One region of the Paenibacillus sp. GCM10027627 genome, then DNA from elsewhere that is predicted to be linked to it. Evidence: riboswitches for the same ligand, from Rfam matches in the RefSeq annotation. Region 1 holds a riboswitch; the other holds the start of a gene.
What was found. Region 1 has a riboswitch for preQ1 ahead of ACFQZE_RS15800 (queuosine precursor transporter). Riboswitches for the same ligand answer to the same signal wherever they lie in the genome.
Positions count from the first base shown of each region.

Region 2: it holds a riboswitch for preQ1, as region 1 does, so the genes downstream of both, queC (7-cyano-7-deazaguanine synthase QueC) here and ACFQZE_RS15800 (queuosine precursor transporter) in region 1, are expected to answer to the same signal.

Region 1 covers NZ_JBHTHB010000004.1:236,935-247,394, reverse strand. Annotated here, with positions in the region: gene ACFQZE_RS15835 (S-layer homology domain-containing protein) at 1-391, shown strand, start outside; gene ACFQZE_RS15830 (LysR family transcriptional regulator) at 499-1,410, opposite strand; gene ACFQZE_RS15825 (2,3-butanediol dehydrogenase) at 1,515-2,564, shown strand; gene ACFQZE_RS15820 (M24 family metallopeptidase) at 2,837-3,556, shown strand; gene ACFQZE_RS15815 (AraC family transcriptional regulator) at 3,751-4,635, shown strand; gene ACFQZE_RS15810 (TetR/AcrR family transcriptional regulator) at 4,779-5,369, opposite strand; gene ACFQZE_RS15805 (MBL fold metallo-hydrolase) at 5,533-6,294, shown strand; gene ACFQZE_RS15800 (queuosine precursor transporter) at 6,403-7,095, opposite strand; PreQ1 riboswitch class I at 7,104-7,149, opposite strand; gene ACFQZE_RS15795 (SRPBCC family protein) at 7,495-7,965, shown strand; gene ACFQZE_RS15790 (amino acid ABC transporter permease) at 8,168-8,839, opposite strand; gene ACFQZE_RS15785 (transporter substrate-binding domain-containing protein) at 8,844-9,689, opposite strand; gene ACFQZE_RS15780 (oxidoreductase) at 9,736-10,460, opposite strand, start outside.
Region 2 covers NZ_JBHTHB010000001.1:280,703-291,162, reverse strand. Annotated here, with positions in the region: gene ACFQZE_RS01265 (SLOG family protein) at 1-430, opposite strand, end outside; gene queF (preQ(1) synthase) at 505-1,002, opposite strand; gene queE (7-carboxy-7-deazaguanine synthase QueE) at 1,073-1,804, opposite strand; gene ACFQZE_RS01250 (6-carboxytetrahydropterin synthase) at 1,797-2,243, opposite strand; gene queC (7-cyano-7-deazaguanine synthase QueC) at 2,243-2,911, opposite strand; PreQ1 riboswitch class I at 3,074-3,117, opposite strand; gene ACFQZE_RS01240 (hypothetical protein) at 3,220-3,732, opposite strand; gene ACFQZE_RS01235 (J domain-containing protein) at 3,883-4,809, shown strand; gene ACFQZE_RS01230 (lytic polysaccharide monooxygenase) at 4,925-6,271, opposite strand; gene ACFQZE_RS01225 (methyl-accepting chemotaxis protein) at 6,826-8,916, shown strand; gene ACFQZE_RS01220 (iron-containing alcohol dehydrogenase) at 9,214-10,380, shown strand; gene ACFQZE_RS01215 (aldo/keto reductase) at 10,407-10,460, shown strand, end outside.

The DNA.
Region 1 (10,460 bases):
CACGATGTCCTATGCGGATGTGACGCAAAATGATTGGTTTTATTCGGCGGTATCCATTGCACAACGATATGGTTTAATTCAGGGATATAGCCAGTCTGAATTTGGCCCGAACAAGCCGATCAGCCGTCAAGAAGCTATGGTTATTATTGAGCGGGCTTTGAAGCTGGCAGGCCATGATCAACCCCTGTTAGAGACGCAAATCGAAGCGCAGCTTGAGGCGTTTAACGATAGCGGACAGTTTGCCTACTGGTCCCAAGGAGCGGCGGCACTTTGCGCCAAGCTGAGCATTATGGAAGGCAGCAACGGCCTAGCTCGTCCAACTCACAATATTACAAGAGCCGAAACGGCAGCGGTTGTGAAAAGAATGCTGGAGGCGGCGGATTTCATTTAAAAAAACGGAAGACCTTTTGAGCTGCTCTCAAGGTCTTCCGTTTTTTATTTGAAGTTGAGACGCCTCCATATCTGAAGGACAAGCTTTGATCTGAAGGGAAATGCGGCTCACTGTCGTTTGTCCCGAATTTCATTAAAATAAGCCAAGCATTCCTCCAGCAGCGGGGTGCGTTTTTTCCTGCCAATTAGCCACCCGAACGTTACCGGACTTTGTTGAAAGTCCTCCAGCTCAAGCGGCACTATCTCGCCTTGCTGAACGAGCGGATGCTCATAGAACGTATATTCATGCCCAACCGTGACAGCTTTCATTTCAAGGACGGCATGGCTAACGGCATTCACATTATTGGATGAGAAAAGAACATTGAGCTTTCCGTGTCGACTTTTGAAATCCTCGATAAACCAATGTACAAAATCATCATTGTATAAAACGAAGTTCTGCTTTTTCAACTCTTCAGGAGTAATCGAGGAGCGCGAAGCGAGAGCGGAATGTTTCCCTACGCCAATAATCATTTGTCCTTTCGATACAGGTAAGAAGGAATAGGGTGCTAAGGAAACATGCATACTCTGGCTCATGGCAATAAAGGCGGCATCCAAACGACTTTCTTCTATTCCCTTAATGCTGTCCAAAGTCCCGAATTCTGAAATTTCAATCGTCATTTCCGGGTAAAGCTGCTTCATACGGACGGCCAACCGGATAAAGGAGTCCATGACTCCCGGTATGCCTGCCAATGAAATGTTTTGGCTCATCATCTGAATATGGTGTTGAGCTTCGCCTCTCATCTCGTCAAATAGCTCTAGAATTTGAGTAGCGAAATGAATGATTCTGCTTCCTGCAGGAGTGACTTCGGCGCCAAGACGGGAGCGTTTAAAGATTGGATATCCGATATCTTTTTCTAATGCAGTAATCGATTGGCTCAGTCCCGACTGTGAAATATGGAGAGACTCTGCTGCTCTGGCTAACGATTTCAGCCTTGCTGTCTCCACGATATGATGCATTTGCTCCAAATTCAACACATTCACCTTCAGTTTCACTTAAGTAAGTTCATTACCTTTAATTATACGAAAAAAAGTGAACATGTTAAAATTTTTATGTCATTTTAATCCCTGCAAAGGAGATGTTCACAATGAAAGCAGCGGTATGGTATGGGAAGCACGACATTCGTGTTGAGGATAGAGAAGAACCGGCTATCCAGCCTGGGAAAATAAAGATTAGAGTTGCGTGGACAGGCATTTGCGGAAGCGACTTGCATGCGTATCACGGGGCTCCGGTCGTTCAAGTAGGCGAGCCTCATCCGGTAACCGGCGAGATGGCTCCTTTGACACTCGGTCACGAGTTCGCGGGTGTTATTCATGAAGTTGGAGAAGGAGTCGACGGGTTTTCTATTGGAGATCGGGTGACCATTGAGCCGGCTATCCGTTGCGGTCAATGTACTTCTTGTCTGAAAGGGATGCCGAATCTTTGCGACCACATGGGGTTCGTCGGCTTGCATTCGAACGGCGGATTTACGGAGTACGCACTCGTTGATCCGTACATGGTGCATAAGCTGCCGGACAACATTACGCTTGAAGAAGCTGCTGTCATCGAACCGACTGCCGTTGCTTTCCACGCGGTTAAGTTGAGTCAAATGAGAGTAGGAAGCACGGTAGCTGTATTCGGAGTTGGTCCAATTGGGCTTCTGACTATTTTGTGTGCTAAAGCAGCAGGGGCCTCTCGTATTTATGCGGTGGATGTTTCGAAGGAGCGTTTGCAGAAAGCTTTAGAAATTGGCGCGACCAGCGTTATTAACGCTGCAACAGAAGAACATTTTGTAGAAAAAATAAAAGCTGAAACCGGCGGAGGCGTCCATATCGCGTTTGAATGTGCAGGTGCGGAAGCGACCGTAAACAATGCACTGGCCTCTATCGCCAAAACGGGCCAGGTTGTGATCGAATCTATTATCCCGCAGCCGATTAAAGTGGATGTTTTACAGCTCACGCTAAAAGAAGCGAGCCTAACGGCTACGATCGGCTATCGCAACGTCTATAAGGAAGTAATCGCTATGATGGCCTCCGGACAACTGGACGTCAAATCCATTATCACCAAAAAAATCGCTTTGGACGATATCGTTGAGGAAGGATTCAATACGCTGACCAACGATAAAAGCCAAGCCAAAATTCTTGTTAAAACTCATTAAGCTAAAGGAAGAGGCTTCATAAGGCCGTCTAGACATCAAGGTGCGCTTCACTATTGGTTGTCTGAAAAGTATGTTGCTTGAGGCGCATAATTTAGTTTTTCTATCTCTTATCGACGCATGCCAACGCCTGCGTCTTTTTTGTGCCACAAAAACAGAATGCTGGGAGTAGCTTATTAACCTGAATGAAGATATGTTATATTTTTTATATCTAAATATCCGTTTGCATACGGAGGGAATAGAGTAGCTCCTATTCATGAAAGGGGTATGCTTTTTTGAAGCATTTGTCGCAATATGCTCATGTACAATCCATCGCAAAATCGACTATGAGCGAGATAAAGGATATCATTACAGAAGGCATTTCTGAATGCGAGATCGTAAAAAAAGCCGAAGATATAATGAGAAACAAAGGGATTCAGCTTTTTTGGTATCACGGAATAGGAGCTTTTGTACATGTCGGAAAAAGAACTGTGCTCTCTGAATCGGGAAAGGAGTATAGACCCTCAGAAACGGCAGTGAGCAATAATGATTTGGTAACTGTAGACCTAAGTCCGCAGTTAAGCCATTATTGGGGAGACTATGCTAGAACATTTGTAGTCATCGATGGAAAAGCGGTTGATGAAGAAGCAATTGTTGAAGATGCAGCGCTTCAGCCTACTACGGAGTTTCAGCATGGAATTCACATTGAAAAGCAACTACATAGAGCATTCACTGATTATGCCACACCAGACATGACGTTTGAGGAAGTATACTTATATATGAATGAGTTTATCCAACAACTTGATTATATAAATCTTGATTTTTGCGGTAATTTAGGACACACCATAGAATTTGATAAAAATAACAGGAAATATTTTGAGCTAGGGAACAAGATGAAGTTGAGCGAAGCCTCTTTTTTTACTTTTGAACCGCATATTAAACATAAGAACGGGGAATACGGCTTCAAAAGAGAAGACATCTACTATTTTCACAAAAGAGAGCTGTTGATCTTATAGTAAACTGAAAACCATTAAATAAATACGGGATGTTAAAAAGGCATCATCTCCTCATAAGTCGCGTTTAGCGCGGCTATTTTTATTTACGGAAACAAGCTTCTGCCCTGTTTGCCGTAACCCTACAGGAAGGTGCATGGATTGTCGGGAGGCGTTATTCCGTTTCTGATAAGTTTATTAACGAGGGAGGCGATGTCATGGATTCGCTCGCAAGACTGAATGAAGCTCTGAGTTATTTGGAGGACAATTTAACGAGCTCTATCGATTATAAGGAAGCTGCAAAAAGGGCCTGTTGCTCAGAATATCATTTTACACGGATGTTCACGTTTCTTGCCGGTATTCCTTTGTCAGAGTATGTCCGCCGTCGGCGTTTAACTTTGGCGGCACTGGAGCTGAGCAGCAATGACTGCAAGGTGATTGATGTGGCATTGAAATACGGATATTCTTCTCCAGATTCCTTCGCCAGAGCTTTTCAAAGCTTGCACGGGATTACTCCTTCGGAAGCGCGGAGCCATGGACAGTCGCTTAAAGCCTACCCTCGAATGACTTTTCAGTTAACGGTAAAAGGAGGAAGTGAAATGAATTATCGTATTGAAGACAAAGAAGCCTTTCGTATTGTAGGAATGAAGAAACGGGTGCCGCTGATCTTCAACGGGGTGAATCCCGAAATTTCAGCGATGTATGAAAACTTGACGCCCGAATGGATTGAAGCTATCAAAGGTTTGTCCAATGTTGAGCCTACAGGTCTTATTAGCGCTTCTGCAAACTTTGGTGAAGGACGGATGGAAGAGAGAGGGGAACTGGATCAATATATCGGAGCGGCTACCACGCAGGATGCACCCGATGGCTTTGAGCAATTGGAGGTACCGGCTTCGGCATGGGCTGTGTTTACCGCTGTTGGCTCTTTTCCGACTGCGCTGCAGGAGGTTTGGGGACGAATTTACGCTGAATGGTTCCCCTCCTCAGACTATGAAGTAAGCGAAGGGCCGGAAATATTATGGAACGAGAGTAAAGAAATCAAATCTCCGCAATACAAAAGCGAGATATGGATTCCCGTTAAAAAAAGAATAAATTCGAATTGAAAATATTTGCTCCGTCGCCGAGTGTTAGCGTTATGCCGCATCGCTGTCCGATTGACTGAGGGTAGAATATTTGAGAGCTGTAGTAGGTTGTGCAAACGACCTGTTACAGCTCTTTTTCACATTCCATTACCAATAGCGCGAAATTACACAGCCATCCCTTCAAGTACGCTCTTCACCTGGTTCGTACAATGCCGAAGATGTTTATTATCGTTAAACAATTTACTTAGCATAACGCCGCCTTCTATTAAAGCGATGATCACGCTGCTTGCGCCCTCCACATCGAGATCGCTTCGAAACTGCCCTCGGCTTATCCCGTCCTTTAATATTCTCCCGAGACTTGTCATAAGCTCATGCATGGCAAGCTGGGCTCTTTCTTTTAACAAAGGATGGCCGTCGTCATTCTCAACAGCAGCATTTAAAATGGGGCAGCCGCCTTCCAATTTATTTTGTTCGATCAATTCCAAATAAACGTCGCAAATAGCGAGTATTTGATCCTTCGGTTCTGACCGCTCGGACATGGCCTCTTTCAAAACTTTTTTTAAGTCAGCATACATATAGTCGAATGCACATAACGCGATTTCATCTTTGCTTTCAAAATGATTGTAGATGCCGCCCTTGCGCACATTAGCACGCTCGATAATTTCGGACAGAGAGGTGCCTGCATATCCTTTAGTATTAAACAATCCGGCGGATTGGCGAATGATATGTTCTTTTGTAGCTTGTCCTTTTCCCATAGCGATCCCTCTTTCAAAAAATACCGATTGGTCTTAAAATATCATATTTTCGTTCTGCGCTCAATCGATAGCTGGATAATTATTGTTGATCTGTCATTCAGATTATGTTAATTTAAAAGAGACCGGTCGGTACTAAAATTGTGAAACGGAAGGAATGATAACCATGACTATGTCGTTTCAACACATCCGAAACGCTACGTCGGTATTAAACGTGAACGGTAAAAAAATATTGATTGATCCTATGTTAAGCGCTCCAGGCGAGCTGCCGCCGGTACCCTTCACTCGCACACTTCGCCGTAATCCGTTAACGCCTCTTCCCGTCCAGCTTGATTTTTTCGAGCAAATGGACGCATTGCTTCTTACTCACCGACATTTTGACCATTTGGATAAAAAGGCCTTGTCCATTTTGAATAAGAAAATGGCTGTCTTTTGTCAGCCCGAAGATATGGACTTTTTGAAAGAGGCCGGGTTTAGCCACGTCGTTGCGATTGAGCAATCGCATGAATGGTGCGGCATTCATATGAAGAGGATTAAAGGCCGGCATGCTCCGGGTTATACGGCTAAGCTGCTCGGTCCTGTATCCGGGTTTATTGTAAGCACATCAGCGGACGGTTCGGTTTATATCGTTGGCGATTGCATCTACACACCTGAAATCGAAGCTGTTTTTCGGGAGTCCAAACCGGATTTTGCAATTCTGAATACACCACGCGCACAAATGCTGCTGGGAACGATCATCACGATGACTGCCGAAGATATCGTTCGTATTACAGATGTATCTCCCGCCACCAAACTTGTTGCCGTACATATGGACGCTATCAGTCATTGCACATTCAAACGGCAGCATCTTCGAGCTTTTCTGAAACAACGGAAATTGGAGCATGTGGCTGCCGTTCCTGAAGACGGGGAAGTGATTGAGCTGAAATAGGCTGGGGAGATAGGGTTGCGAAATGAAAGCCCTCTATGAAAAAAGAGAGAGCCGATCGGCTCTCTTTTTTTTTCTTTGTGTATACTTCGTTTTTCAACAAAACGAAACTTAATCTTCCTGTACCTTCATATTCCTTGCCCAGTAAAGGACTGGCGTGGCGAGGAAGGAAATGAGCAGCTTAAGCAAATACGTTGTCAGGAAGATTTGAATCCAAATATCGAAGGAATGCACTTTGTAGAAAGCAATCGTACAAAACACAAGGGAATCGACAAATTGGCTGACGAGCGAGCTTCCGTTAATCCGAATCCAAAACTGGTTGCGCACCGGAAACTTTTCCTTAAGGTAGCTAAATACCCGTACGTCGAGAAACTGGCTGACAAAATAGGCGCACATACTGCCCGCAGCTACCTGCGGAAGAAACCCGAAAATAGCGGTAAGAGGCTCATGGGCAAAATCTTCGGCTTGCGGGACGAAGGCGAGCGTCATTTGCATCAAAATCGTCGAGGCAATAAGCGTAAAGAAACCGAACCAGACGGCTCTTTTGGCAGCTTGCTGACCGTACCTTTCATTGAGCAAATCCGTCGTCATGTAGATGGACGTATAAATCGTATTGCCGAGCGTCATCACAATGGCGAGTGTGCCGATGGACATCTCAATCGTTTTTGTCACCTGAATATTTGCGATAACCGTCGCAAAGCCGATCCAGGCGTACAGCCCCTTTTTGCCAAACATCCGAAAACACAGCAAAAATAGGCCAAAGTGGACGAGCATAAACAGCACGCCCCAAAACAAATTAAACATATCGAAAAAGCCTCCTAGTTTTGTTGTCGCGGGATGGTTACGAACCGCGTTCTGCCGAAGCAGACAGCCACTATCATAACAGCTTTTCCTGCTGCTGAAAAGGTGAAAATAAAGGGTGGGAGCAACTACCTTGGTAAAAATATAGTCATCTTTTAAAAACTCATCGAAAAACACCAGCAATAACTGGTGACAACATGCCGGCTCCTTTATACTATTTGTAAAATGGCTTGTGGAGGTTATAACGAATGCCCCGGAATTCGAATGGATGACAGGGATAATGGGGACGTATGATGCCCATGAATTATATTAGAGATATGGTTTTGAAACCGATATGGAAAGATTTATGAGAAGGCAACCGCAAGCCCGGAAATACCGGGATAATTAGGATGAAAGGGGTTGATGGCAGTGAATTTAAATGAAATGCCGGTTGTACAAGCGGAAATGCTGATCCGGAGGTCTGCAAATGAAGTATATGAAGCATTCGTCGACCCGGCTGTAACGACCCGATTCTGGTTTACCCGCAGCAGCGGCCGTTTGGAACAGGGAAGCACGGTTCGGTGGGAGTGGGAAATGTATGGTGCCGTCGACGAGGTGATGGTGCTGGAGCTGGTGCCGAACGAGCGGATCAAAATCGAGTCTTCGGATGGAACAAAGGTGGAATGGACGTTTGCGGAGCTAGCCGAGCAGGAGACGTATGTGACGATTAAAAATTGGGGTTTCTCAGGTAGCGGGGATGAGGTTGTCGGACAAGCGCTGGACTCTATGGGCGGTTATACCATGGTGCTATGCGGCGTGAAAGCACTGCTTGAGCACGGTATTTCGCTGAACTTGGTGGCTGACAAAGCGCCGGACGCGCATATTGGCCAGTAAGAGCCGGGTATAGAATAAACGAATCCATCGCCATAGGGGCAGCCCTTTGGCGATGGATTTTTTTGCTATCGGCAAGAAGACTTTTTACGGCGGATATGGCTTGGAGTATACTTTACCGCCTAACCTAACCTGTTAACTTAACCTAGTAACGCAACCCGGTAACGTAACCCGTTAACCTAACCCGTTAACCTAACCCGTTAACCTAACCCGCATAAGGTCGGCCGACCTTTTTCTCCAGCTTCCCTTGGAACTTGCCGAAGAGGAGGGCGACAATGAGGTAGAGCAGACTGACCGAAAGAAAGGTTTCCATCACTTTGAGCGTATCGGCGGCCATCAGCTTCGCTTGCCCCATCATTTCCGTCAAGCCAAGCGTGAAGCCGAGCGACGTCTCTTTGATGATGACCAAAAACGTATTGCCAAGCGAAGGAAGAGCGATTCGGTAGGCTTGCGGGAACACGATTCGATAGAATGATTGCAGGCGGGTCATGCCAACCGATTGAGCGGCCTCCATCTGCCCGCGGTCGACGGAGTCAATCGCCCCTCGAAAAGTTTCCGCCAAATACGCCCCATTGTTCAGGCTAATTCCGATCACGGTAGCTTGAAACGCATCCATGGCGCTAAGAGAAGGAATGATTTGCGGCAGCCCGTAATAGAGCAGAAACAGCTGGACGAGCAGTGGCGTAGACCGAAAAAACAAAATATACGCGTTTGCGGAAACGGACAAAGCTTTTAGGGGTGACCGAATCATAGTCTCCAAAATAATGCCGAGAATAACGGCGAACAGCATGGACAAAACGGCCAGCATGAGCGTAATGGGCAAGTAGCTTAACAACCGGGGGAGACTGTTTACAAAATAGGACAGGTCGAAGTTCATCGCCTTACTCCGCCGGCTGGCTTAAGTCTTCGCCGTACCACTTTTCGGCAAGCCGCTTTAATGTGCCGTCATTTCTCAGCTCCGCAAGCGCGGTATTCACTTCTTTGACGAAGATTTCGTTTTGATCATTTTTAAGGAATGGGCTGCCTGCTGGAATGACAACGAACTGCTCGCCAGCGAGCCTAAGCGGCTGATTTGTTTTTTTGATCTGGGCAAGCGCAGCGGCTTTGGTTGAAAAGGTAGCGTCCAGTCTCCCGAGCAGGACGTCGCGGAAAGCTCCTTCTCCCGTTTCGTAGGTGACCACTTCGATTTTTTGTTCGGGATCGGCTTCTTTAATGTAATTCAGCATAATTTTATTGCCTGCGACAAGCCCGATCTTTTTTCCTTTTAAGTCTTCAAGGGAATGGATCGTGGTGTTCTCTTTTTTGACGACTAGCTGTGCTCCTGAATATACATAAGGCTCGGTAAACAAATACTTCTCTTTCCGCTCTTTAGAGAGGGCGATCGAATTGACAATGGTATCGATTTTGTTTGATTCCAGCGCTCCGAACAAACTGGCGAAGTCCGTTAACGTATATTCGACGCGAAGGTCCAGCTTTTTCGCAAGCTCCTCCCAAATATTGATTTCGTAGCCGTCCAGTTGATCTCCATTTTCCGTGTTTTTGAAAGTGTAAGGATAGAAAGAGCCGTTTGTACCGATCCGAATGACCCTTTGGTCTTGCTTCGGTTCGGAGGAGGCTTCTTTCGTTTCGGAACTGCATGCGGACATCAGCACGAGGATGGCTATCGCCCATAACATTCCGGTATATTTCCTCTTAGTTCCCTGCCGGGGCCGAGCTTGCTTCAACATGGTTATAACCGCCTTTTTGTAACGTGATAAACAACAAGGGTCAGCTTCAATCCGCAATGAGGAAAGGCTGTTTGCCCAGCAGCCGCCCTGCAAAATCAGGGTCTTCCAGCAGCGGACGCCCTACGGCGACGAAGTCGGCTAGATGCTCCGAAACGACTCTTTCCGCAAAAGCCTTCTGATGAATGCCGCCAACGGCAATAATGGGCAAAGTAAGCTCCGATTTCAAAAGAGCGGCATAAGGGAGCTGGTAGCCGGGATGGATATCTTGTGGACGATTCGGCGTTAAGCCGCCTGAGCTGACATGGACGGCATCCAGCAGCGGTTCGAGCTCTTTAAGAATATCTGCAACTTGGCGAGGGATAAGCCCGTTTTTCGCATAATCGGAAGCGGATACCCGAATTTGAACCGGATAATCGGGGCCTACGGCTTCGCGGACGGCGAGGACGACCTGCAAAACAAATTGCAGCCTATTGGTAGGACTCCCTCCATAGTGATCCAAGCGACGATTGGTGAGCGGCGATAGAAATTGATGAAGCAAATACCCGTGCGCCGCATGCAGCTCAATGCCGTCGAAGCCGGCTTGCTTGCTGCGAATCGCTGCTGTGCGGTATTGCTCAAGGATGCGCCCGATCTCTTCTTCGCTTGCTGCGTTTGGAACGCCGTATTCATCGTTAAAAGCAAGCGAGCTGGGGGCAAGCAGCCTTTCGCCGGGCCGAGGATTTGATTTTCTGCCGCCATGCGACAATTGAATAAAGATGCGCGCATCTCTTT
Region 2 (10,460 bases), on a different contig from region 1:
CCATCCCTGCTTCCTCGTCGTAAACAAGCAATATTCCATCCGTTTTCCGCAGCATAAGATCGTCTCGCGCTGTAAACTGCCAGACTCCCTCATAAGGGCCTTTGGTGACGGAGGCGTAAAAATCGACGCCATGCAGCAGCTCATTGAAGTAGGCCTGCTTATCTTCCTTCCAGCCTTCATGCGGATTGCTGAACGCCGTCAAAATGGACAGTTTGAGCGCAGGGTATTTCTTCTTTAGCTCAATGACCGCTTCGCATGCCCATAGATCGACGCCGTATTGCCCCGGAGTAATGACCCATTCCAGCCCCTCCTCCAAAAGAGGAACAAGCCGGTTTTGGATCGCCTTTTGAATAAACCGGATGCCCTTGTGCTTCTGGCTGAAAATATTGAGTTCATGCGCGCGGTACCCCGTTACCAAAACGTTTTTCATCTGCAACAACGCCTTTGCGTTTAATCGTTTATTGGAACTGTGCTTTCAACCTAGATAGTCTCTCTATCATTAGATTATCGGTTATCGACTTTTTCCGGATACATATCGTGGTTCATCAAACGGTGTTCCGCCATCGTTTCATATTTGGTGCCCGGACGGCCCCAGTTGCAATAAGGATCGATGGAGATGCCGCCGCGAGGCGTAAATTTGCCCCAAACTTCAATATAGCGCGGGTCCATCAGTTTGATTAAATCATTCATGATGACGTTCATGCAATCCTCGTGAAAATCGCCATGATTGCGGAAGCTGAACAAATAAAGCTTGAGAGACTTGCTCTCCACCATGCGGATGTCGGGGATATAGGAAATGTAAATGGTCGCAAAATCCGGCTGCCCCGTAATGGGACATAAACTTGTAAATTCCGGGCAATTAAATTTAACAAAATAATCGCGTCCAGGGTGTTTGTTCTCGAAGGATTCCAGCACCTCAGGCGCATAATGAAAGGGATACTTAGTCCCTTGATTGCCGAGCAGCGTAATGCCGCCCAGTTCTTCTTTGTTTCTGCCTTCCATCGTCGTCGCACATCCTATCTTTTATTTTAAATCATACCGGCGTTCCATGAACTGCCGAATTTCGTCTATGTTAAACACCTTTTTTGTTGCCCCAAACAAAAGTATGAAGCTGCGGCAGCACAAACACGCTTCGAAGCGCGTCGTCAGCCATCGTCGCTCCGATCAGCCAATCATACCGCTCTACTAAATAAGGAAGCATGACCCCCGGATCCGTTTCCGCCAAATTGCCGTTGCCCGCCTGCAAATAAAACGGCACACCGGCATAGCGTTCATGCACCCTTTTCCCGTAGGCTAAATCGTCCTCGTCGAATACAACCGTCTTGAGGCAAAAGCTCTTCCCCGCTTCGCGCAGCTTTGCGACAATGCTGTCCAGCTCATCCCAGTCCGTCCCCATCCCGGAGCTTGGCGGTTTGGGGGATAGCGTTAAATCGTCAATTTCGGTAAACCAGTGCTGCCAGCGGCTGCCTTGCGTCTCCAATGCCACTCTCATCCCTCGCTCCTGCAGACCGGAAATGAGTTCATCAAGCTGTGGAAGAAGGGCGGGATTGCCCCCGGAAATAGTCACATGGTCAAAAGCGGTGCCGCCGATTCGCGCCAGCTCTTCCATCACTTCATCCGCCGTCATAAGTTTCATCTCATCTTTCCCCGTACCGTCCCAAGTAAAGGCGGAGTCGCACCAAGAGCATTTGTAATCGCAGCCGGCCGTTCGGACAAACATCGTTTTGCGGCCAACGACCATCCCTTCGCCCTGAACCGTCGGTCCAAACACTTCCATGACAGGTATCCGTCTAACGTTAGCCATGACCGACCGCCTTCCGCTTAGGGCGGTAAACGCAATAGCTCGTTGGCGTCTCGCGGAGAAACACTTGAAGGCACTGCGGGCTGTTGGAAGTTTCGTCCAAATGCTGCTGAACGAGCTCGCAAATGGTGCGAGCCACCGCTTCTGTAGTCGGAAAGCGACTCGGTTCTTTGTCGTCGAAGCACTCCGTATCTTCGTTCAATACAGAGTGGTCGAAACGACCGTGAATCAGTCGCTTGATGGTGGCGAAGTTGACCAAAAACCCAGACTGATCCAGCTCATCCCCGGCAATCGTTACATTTGCGTAATAGGTATGGCCATGCATAAGGCGGCATTTCCCGGCCTCTTCCGAAGGCACATAATGGGCGGCGGCAAAATGAAAGTCTTTATTCAGCTCGTAGCTGTAATCATGTCCGGGAGAGGGGTAAATTTGCTGAAGCATTACATCAGCGCCCCTTTCGCTTCCCGTGACAGGAGGTAATCCTGCAGTCCTTTGCGGCGCAGCTTGCAAGCCGGGCATTGTCCACAGCCGTCGGCTCTCACGCCGTTGTAGCATGTCAACGTACGTTCCCGTACGAAGTCGAACGCGCCAAGCTGGTCGGCGAGCGCCCAAGTTTCCGCTTTATTCAGCCACATAAGCGGCGTATCCAGCACAAATGGGTAATCCATAGCCAAATTTAATGTGACGTTCAAAGATTTGACGAATACGTCGCGGCAATCGGGATATCCGCTGAAATCCGTTTCGCAAACGCCGGTTACAATATGGCTCGCTCCGATTCCCTTGGCCAGCACAGCGGCAAAAGACAGAAAGAGCAGATTGCGGCCGTCCACAAACGTTGTAGGGGGTTCGCCGTCCTTTTCCTCAATGGCAATCTCGTCTCTGGTCAAGGCGTTTGGCGCCAGCTGGTTCAACAGCGACATATCGAGCACATGATGTTTAATTTGGAGCTCCTTCGCAATATCGGCCGCACAATCCAATTCCAGCTTATGACGCTGGCCGTAATCGAAAGTGACCGCCTCCACCTCGGCAAATCTCTCCTTTGCCCAAAACAGGCAAGTCGTACTGTCTTGGCCGCCGCTAAACACGACAACCGCTTTTTGTTGCTTCAACATTGTGCATTCTCCTCTCCATGTTGAGAAGACGCAGCTCCGCTCCGGCATGCCAAATTGACTAAAGCAGCCTTTAGAAAAAAGAAACGGCGCCCGCAGCTCAGTTATGAGCCGCGGCGCGCCGAACACAAAAACGACGATACCTGAGGGACAGGCCACCGTTTCGTTTTAGTTTTTTATAGAGGGAGTTCGCGAACCTCTCCCGGACGCCGACTTCGAGATCGGCCGTGCGCACCGGATTTGTTTCAGTTGTTCAATCGTACTATAGCATAGCCTTAGACTTATGGGAACAAGATTTAGGTCGACTCCTACAACCCCTTCAGCGCCGTAAGAGTACGGACGGCATGATCCAGCAGGTCAGGGATATCCTCGATTTGCTCCTCGCCGATACGGCGGTGAAAGCCCAGTTCTATCGTATTGCTGTAACCGCCCTCTCCGCTCCCAAACGTTCGGCTTAACGTTTGAACGGGCTTTTGCTCCGGATGCCAGATGTCTTCTATACAGCGTTCTATGCCGGCGCACTCATCCTCGTTTAAAACCGTCAAAATAAATCGCAGCGCAAGCTTGCTGCCATGCGTTCCTTCTTCTTGCTCCAAAATTTCGGCCGCCAGCTCGTTAAGCGTAGCGCTTAGCACAAGCTCAGCCTTGACACGGCTATCTCCAGCCAGCCTAAAGCCTAGAGCAAGCTCCCTGGACATAACCGCCATATCCAAAATGTCCCTGCGGCCAGTAATTTCAATGATTCCGTCCAAATTGTCCAAGTCGTAAAGGTTGTTTTCGAAGGCCACTTTCAAGTTGTCAAACACAGTCGGATGAAACATTCCTCTCCCCCTTTCGGATGACTTCCATTTTAATGGAGAGAGCCTTAGGATACAAATGCAAAACCGAAGTTTGCGTTAAAGCCCTCTATTTCCGTATACTGATAAGTAGACGAACAATGCTAGATGCTCTAATTTAGTAGAGGTGACCAAGTGGATAACTTAAAACAGGCATACGAAACGATGGGGCTGACGGAAGCGGCTCCGAAAGAAGAAGTAGAAAAACGCTATATGACGCTTATGAGGCGCGAGCGCTCCCGCTCAATGGGCGGCCAGAGCCAAAACAACTCCTCCCCGGACGGAGTCGAAGTCGATTTTGCACAAATTACTACGGCATACAAGCTCATTCTAGCCCATGAAGACGGAAAGATTACGCAAGCCTTTAACGAGCGCGAATACGGAAAATATAAGGGAATGGCGGACAAAGCGCAAAAGCTGGATCACTTTTGGCGTTATTATAAGTTTCATACGCTAGGCGCCATCGCGCTTGTTGCGCTTTTGATCTACGGAATTACAAGTTATGTTGACTACCGCGAGGAGCAAAAATATTTGGCCAGCCTCCCGCCTATCGATTTGAGCGTCGGTTTTATGGGGACGTTTATGGAAGATGAAGACAATGGTATAAACGCACTGAACGACGCCATGCTGAAATCATTTCCCGACTGGAAGCGGCTGGAGTCTTCCATCGTTTTTGTACCCCAGGAACAGATGAACCGGTATGCCTATTTGCAAAAAGCGCTTGTCACCATGATTTCCGAAAAACCCGACATCTACTTGATGGACCGCTATATGTTTGAATGGATCGGAAATCAAGGCGCTCTCACGAAGCTGAACGAAATACCGGAGCTCGCGTCCGCAGTTCAAGGTCCAAACTCGCTAAAGCTGACAGTGGAAGAAGTCGGCATCGAAGGAAGCGGCACAGAAGCCGTATACGGTTTCGATCTGGGCAAATCGCAATTGTTTAAACAATTGCCTATGGCTTCGGCGGGCGAGCTCATTGTCGGCATTCGCAGCGATGCGGCCCATCCCGAAAAGGCCATTCAATTTATTGAAACTTTTTTAAAAACAGTTCCGCAATAATTCGATCCGCCGCTGCTCTCGCAGCACGAACGCAGCAAAAAGCTCCCTTGGCTCATTTAGCCACAGGGAGCTTTTTTGCTGCAAGTAATACCGCCGCTAGTCCGCTACATTCCCATTAAGGCACAAGCAGCCAAAGCGCAGGAACATTGCTCGGCTCCCAACCTGTCAGGGAAGTATGGGTCTGACGGCACTTATACACAAGACCGTTGTAGTACACGAGCGTATTGGCCGCATACGAGGTGTTTGGAGCCCATAGCTGGACTGGAGGCGGAGCCGCCGTTGTCCCTTGAACCGTGCTTGGCCCAGATTGATTTTGCGCGGCATCGAAAGCATAGACCGTAAACGTATACGTTGTGCTCGGAGTTAGCCCCGAAGCTGTAAAGGACAACGTATTTTCAGTCGTAGTCGCGATTAGCGTGGATCCTTGATAAATTTTATAGCCCGTAACTCCAATATTGTCTGTAGATGGCGACCACATAATTTGAATGGAGGTTGAGGTCGGCGTACCCATCACATGAAGTCCGCCAGGAGCGCTTGGCGGGTCAATATCGATAATAGGAGGCAACGTTGTCGCATTTACGACAGCGCTTGGCGTAGACACATTGCCCGCTGCGTCAACGGCGACGACATGATACGGATACGTGCTCGCAGGCGATAAGCCAGTAGCCGTGTAAGAAAGCGTGGCTCCGGATACCGTTCCGACCAGCGTCGTGCCGCTGTAAATCCGGTACTGATTCACTCCGACATTGTCCGACGAAGCCCCCCAAGACAAGGAAGCGCTTGCGCTCGTCGTTCCCGTTACCGTAAGCGCAGAAGGCGCGGTAGGTGCAATAGGATCGGGCGGTCCTGTGAAATTCACGTCAATGACGTTATAAAATGCGTTGGCCGTATCCGCAATTTCCCAAACGGCGAGAATCACTTGATACCCCGTTCTGGAAGGAACGTTGCACGTATCCGAATACGTAAACGGCGGACGCACTCCTCCGTAATTGACCGTGCAGAACGGAGTCAAGTCGAAGGAGTCGCGAGTGAGCGCGGCATCCGGGTTCCAGTTCTGCTTCGTAATATAATACTTCCAGCTTGTTGTGGCATGCGCCGCCGTCAGCTTCCAGTTAAACGTAACCGTGCCGCTGGAAATGTTCACTTTGGTCCATCTCGTTGCAAACTGTTGATCGAGCAGTGGAAACGCGCCGTTCGCGCTTGCAATTTTGCCGTCGGCTGGTCCAGCTGCAGGAAACCCTTTTAACGCTTCCAAGCTTTGGGGCTCGTAAATGATTGCACCGCAGTTCGTATTTTGGCCGAGCTTGCACAAGTACGCTCTGCTTGAAGGCCCTTCCACGTAACCGTGCGCGGAAGCCTTATCCGCAATAATGAGAGAGCATACGAGAGCTAAAGCCGCAAATCCCAGGAACCATAACCACTTAGTTAAACTTGTCCCATTCAAACGTTGTGCATTCGCCATAAACTTACCTCCTTAAGGGATTAGTTGTACCTAACAATCGTACAAAATCCTACGCTTAATAGAGTGCCTGCAACTCCTTTCCATCATATTTATATAAACGCAAAAATGATGCGCTCATATACGACGGGATGGTAAATTCGAGCTTGAGGACAGTTTATTGAAGAAGCCGTCTTTTGGTGTGGACATGTTGAAGAGTAAAACGAAAATGAGGAAAATATCAGTTAAGAAGGAAATCGACAGACGGTAGCAGTGGGCTGAATGCGGGAATGGTAGAAAGAATAAGAGGAGGAAGAAATGCGGCGACTAAAAATTAATACCGCTTTCAATAGAGGTTTTATGGGAAATTATTGATAAAAATGAAACGTTTTCTTGGATTTCGACTATAGATTATCATGACTAAATGGTCTTGTAAAGCAAAAGATAGACAACCTCCTCTCCCCTATCGTCCGCTCTAAAAAAATATTGTTAACCACAGCGCAAAAGATATGGTTAACCTTCTATTTTTCATGTTACATTAGCTGTAGTTCCCTATAAGAGAGGCGGATTCCATATCTATGTACCGTAATTTAAATTTATCGGTCAAGTTAATTTTTATGTTAAGTCTAGTGCTGGTCATTGTATTCGGCCTATATGGAACCATCAATCTAAACACCTTAAAAAAAACGAGCATAGAAAAAGCGGAAATCGAAGCCCACAGCGCTGGGAAAGCTTATGCTGAGCTCATCTCCAGCACTATGCACGGCTACGAATCAACCTTGACGACGATGTCCGAAACGCTGCTTAGCGCAAGACATAAAATGAACCGGGAAGACGCTACTCTTTTGCTTGAAAGCGTGTTGGAGGAAAATTCAAGCGCTTACGGCATGTTCACTCTATGGGAGCCAAACGCCTTTGACGAAAAGGATGCGGAATACGCGGGGAGCAGCGGCGACCCTACCGGGCGCTTCAATGCCTATGTGCTGCGCGAAGGAAACATGATCAAACGGGACCGTCTCGTTCAATATGATAAAGAAGGTACAGGGGATTATTACCTGATCGCCAAAAAAACATTAAGAATGCAGTATATGGAGCCCATGCTTTATGACGATGGCGTAAACAAAATTATGAAGTCGACTATTGTAATGCCTATTTTGGATGATTCGGGCCAATTGCTTGGCATTGTCGGCTTTTTCTTGACGCTGGACAGCCTTCAGGAAGCGGCCGCGGAATATAAGCCACTAGGCGGCTACGTCGCCTTAATTACGGAATCCGGCACGTATTTGTCCAACCCGACCGACCCCGATTCCATCGGGCTGCCTTTTGGCGACAACCCGGAAAAGCTGGTCCTTTGGCAAAAACTGATCGACGAGAAGCAAATGGACGGTTATACGCTCAATTCCAAAGGAAAACGGGTGATGCGGACGTTTGATGCCATCAATTTGCCGGGATCGGAGCAAGTTTGGTATGCCCAAACAGCGGTAGAGGAAAGCCGCATTCTGGAAGACTATGCAAGCAGCAGACAAGCTACTCTTGCATTGACAGCGATTGCAATGGTTCTTCTGGGCGTTGTCGTTTATTTTATGGTGCGGCAAATGATCGTTAAGCCCGTTCAATCGCTGATGGGCGTCATGAAGCAAATGGCTGGTGGCGATTTAACAGGGCAGCTGAGAATACGCTCCAATGACGAAATCGGGCAAATGAGCGGTGCCTATAACTCCATGTCCGTTAAGCTTAGAGAGATGTTCAAGCTCGTATCGGAACTTGCCGTTGCCGTAGGAAAAACGTCGCAGCAGCTAACGGCGGGCTCCTCCGAGGCCAGCAAAGCATCCAAAAAAATAGCGGAGTCCATCCGGCTTGTCGCCAGCGGGGCGGAATCTCAAAACCGGACTTCCGAGGATACATCCCAGGCCATTCAGGAAATGGCGAGCGGCGTCATGAGCATCTCGGAATCAAGCGCAGATGCAACGGCCTCAGCGGAGCAGGTTGCTATCCAAACGAGACAAGGAAACGAGCGGATACAGGAAGCAGTGGAAAAGATGGGTTCCATCCACCGCACCGCTGCAAATACCGAAACCGCTCTGCACCAGCTTATGGTCAAATCGGAAGATATCGAAGAAGCGATCGCACTTATTGCGCAAATTAGCGTACAAACGAACTTGCTTGCTCTAAACGCCGCAATTGAAGCCTCTAGAGCCGGAGAACACGGAAGAGGCTTTGCCGTTGTGGCGAGCGAAATTAGAAAGCTTGCCGAAATTGCCAAAACGTCCACAGCAAAGATTGCAACCGTTTTGCAAGAAATTCAAACCGACACGAGACGGGTAGAAACCGCCTTAAAAAAAGGGGTCGGCGAAATCGCCGTCGGCGTGTCGCTTGTCGGTGAAGGCGGCATGCTGTTTACGTCCATCTTGCGCGAAATGGAGCGAGTCAACGGACAGCTTCAAGCCGTCTCGAGCGCCACCCAGCAAATGACGGCCAGCACAGAGGAAATATCGGCCACCATGATTTATCAATCCGGGCTCGCCGATACGGCCTCCGCCGAATCGGCACGTGTCGCCGGCGCCGCAGCCATACAGCTGGCCACCATGGAACAAATTTCGGAAGCTGCTGCTTCGCTTGATGGTATGGTGCAGGAGCTGCTGGACAATTTGTCACGCTTTAAAATTTAACCGCTTGATCATTTGCAGCTTTACTCTATTCGCACCGTGAAAACCAACTGCTCATTGTTTACAGCACGATCATACTCCGGGTCGGTAAAATCCGGCCCTTTACTTCCAAGTCCATTTCGCTGCCCCCTTTTCTATTGCCCTCTTTTCCCTCCTATTCCTGTCATTAAAAAGTTAACGTTTCCATCCGCCCGCCTTTCTTGACATTGCCCTTCCTATCCCCTAAAATTGATCCCGCCAAGCGATAGACGCAGGCGTCTCATTACCTAAAAAGTGAATTAAATAGCCGGAGGCGATCACATGAATTCTTTTCAATTTCATAATCCTACCCGCATCCTATTTGGCGTGGGTGCCGCAGACCGCATTGGCGAGCATGCTTCGTCTTATGGAAAAACCGTCCTGCTTACGTATGGCGGAGGCAGCATCAAACGTACCGGTCTGTATGACCGAACCGTCAAACAGCTGCAAGAGGCCGGTATTACCGTATATGAACTGCCGGACATCGAGCCAAATCCAAGGCTGACCACCGTCAAAAAAGGAATACAGATTTGCCGCGACAAAAGCGTCGATCTTATTCTCGCCGTAGGCGGCGGAAGCGTCATCGACGCCTCCAAAGCAATTGCCGCAGGCGCTCTTTACGATGGAGACGTTTGGGATTTCTTTACGTATAAAAGCTCGATTCAGGCCGCCTTGCCCATTGGGACGGTGCTCACTTTGGCCGCTACGGGATCAGAGATGAACGGCAATACCGTCGTCACCAACTGGGAAGAGAAGCTGAAACGAGGCAGCGGCAGCTCTCATCTGTTCCCGAAATTTTCGATTCTCGACCCGTCCCTCACTTATACGGTTCCAAGCAACCATACCGTTTACGGCTCGATCGACATCATGTCCCATGTTTTCGAGCAATATTTCAGCCTGACGGAAAACACGCCGCTGCAGGAAAGATTTTGCGAATCGATTTTGCAAACGGTCGTTGAAAATGTAGAGCCGGCGCTTGCCGACCCGAACGATGCCGCAGCCCGCGCAAACTTAATGTGGTGCGGCACGATGGCGCTGAACGGCGGGCAAATCAGTCTTGGCATGGAAAATGATTGGGCGACTCACGGCATCGAGCATGAAGTCAGCGCCATCTACGATATTCCGCACGGGGCGGGACTTGCCGTCATTTACCCCAATTGGATGCGCTATGTTTACAAAGAAAGAATCGACCGGTTCGCACAATTCGCAGTTCGCGTATGGGGAATCGATCCTTCCGGCAAATCGGACGACGAAGTTGCCCTAGCTGGCATTGAGGCGACACGCGATTTCTTCAACCGGATTGGAGCAGAATCCAGACTTGCCGAGTTTGGCATTGGCGAGGAAAATCTGGACCGGATGGCGGAAGAAGCGGTACGTTACGGTGCCATCGGATCATTTAAAGAGCTGAAAAAAGAGGATGTCCGCGAAATATTGCGAATGTCTCTATAGATGCATAATAGAGAGGAGCAGAAACGATGACAAAAGCATTAACCGAAAGCACTGTGCTTAGCAATGGAATTCATATGCCT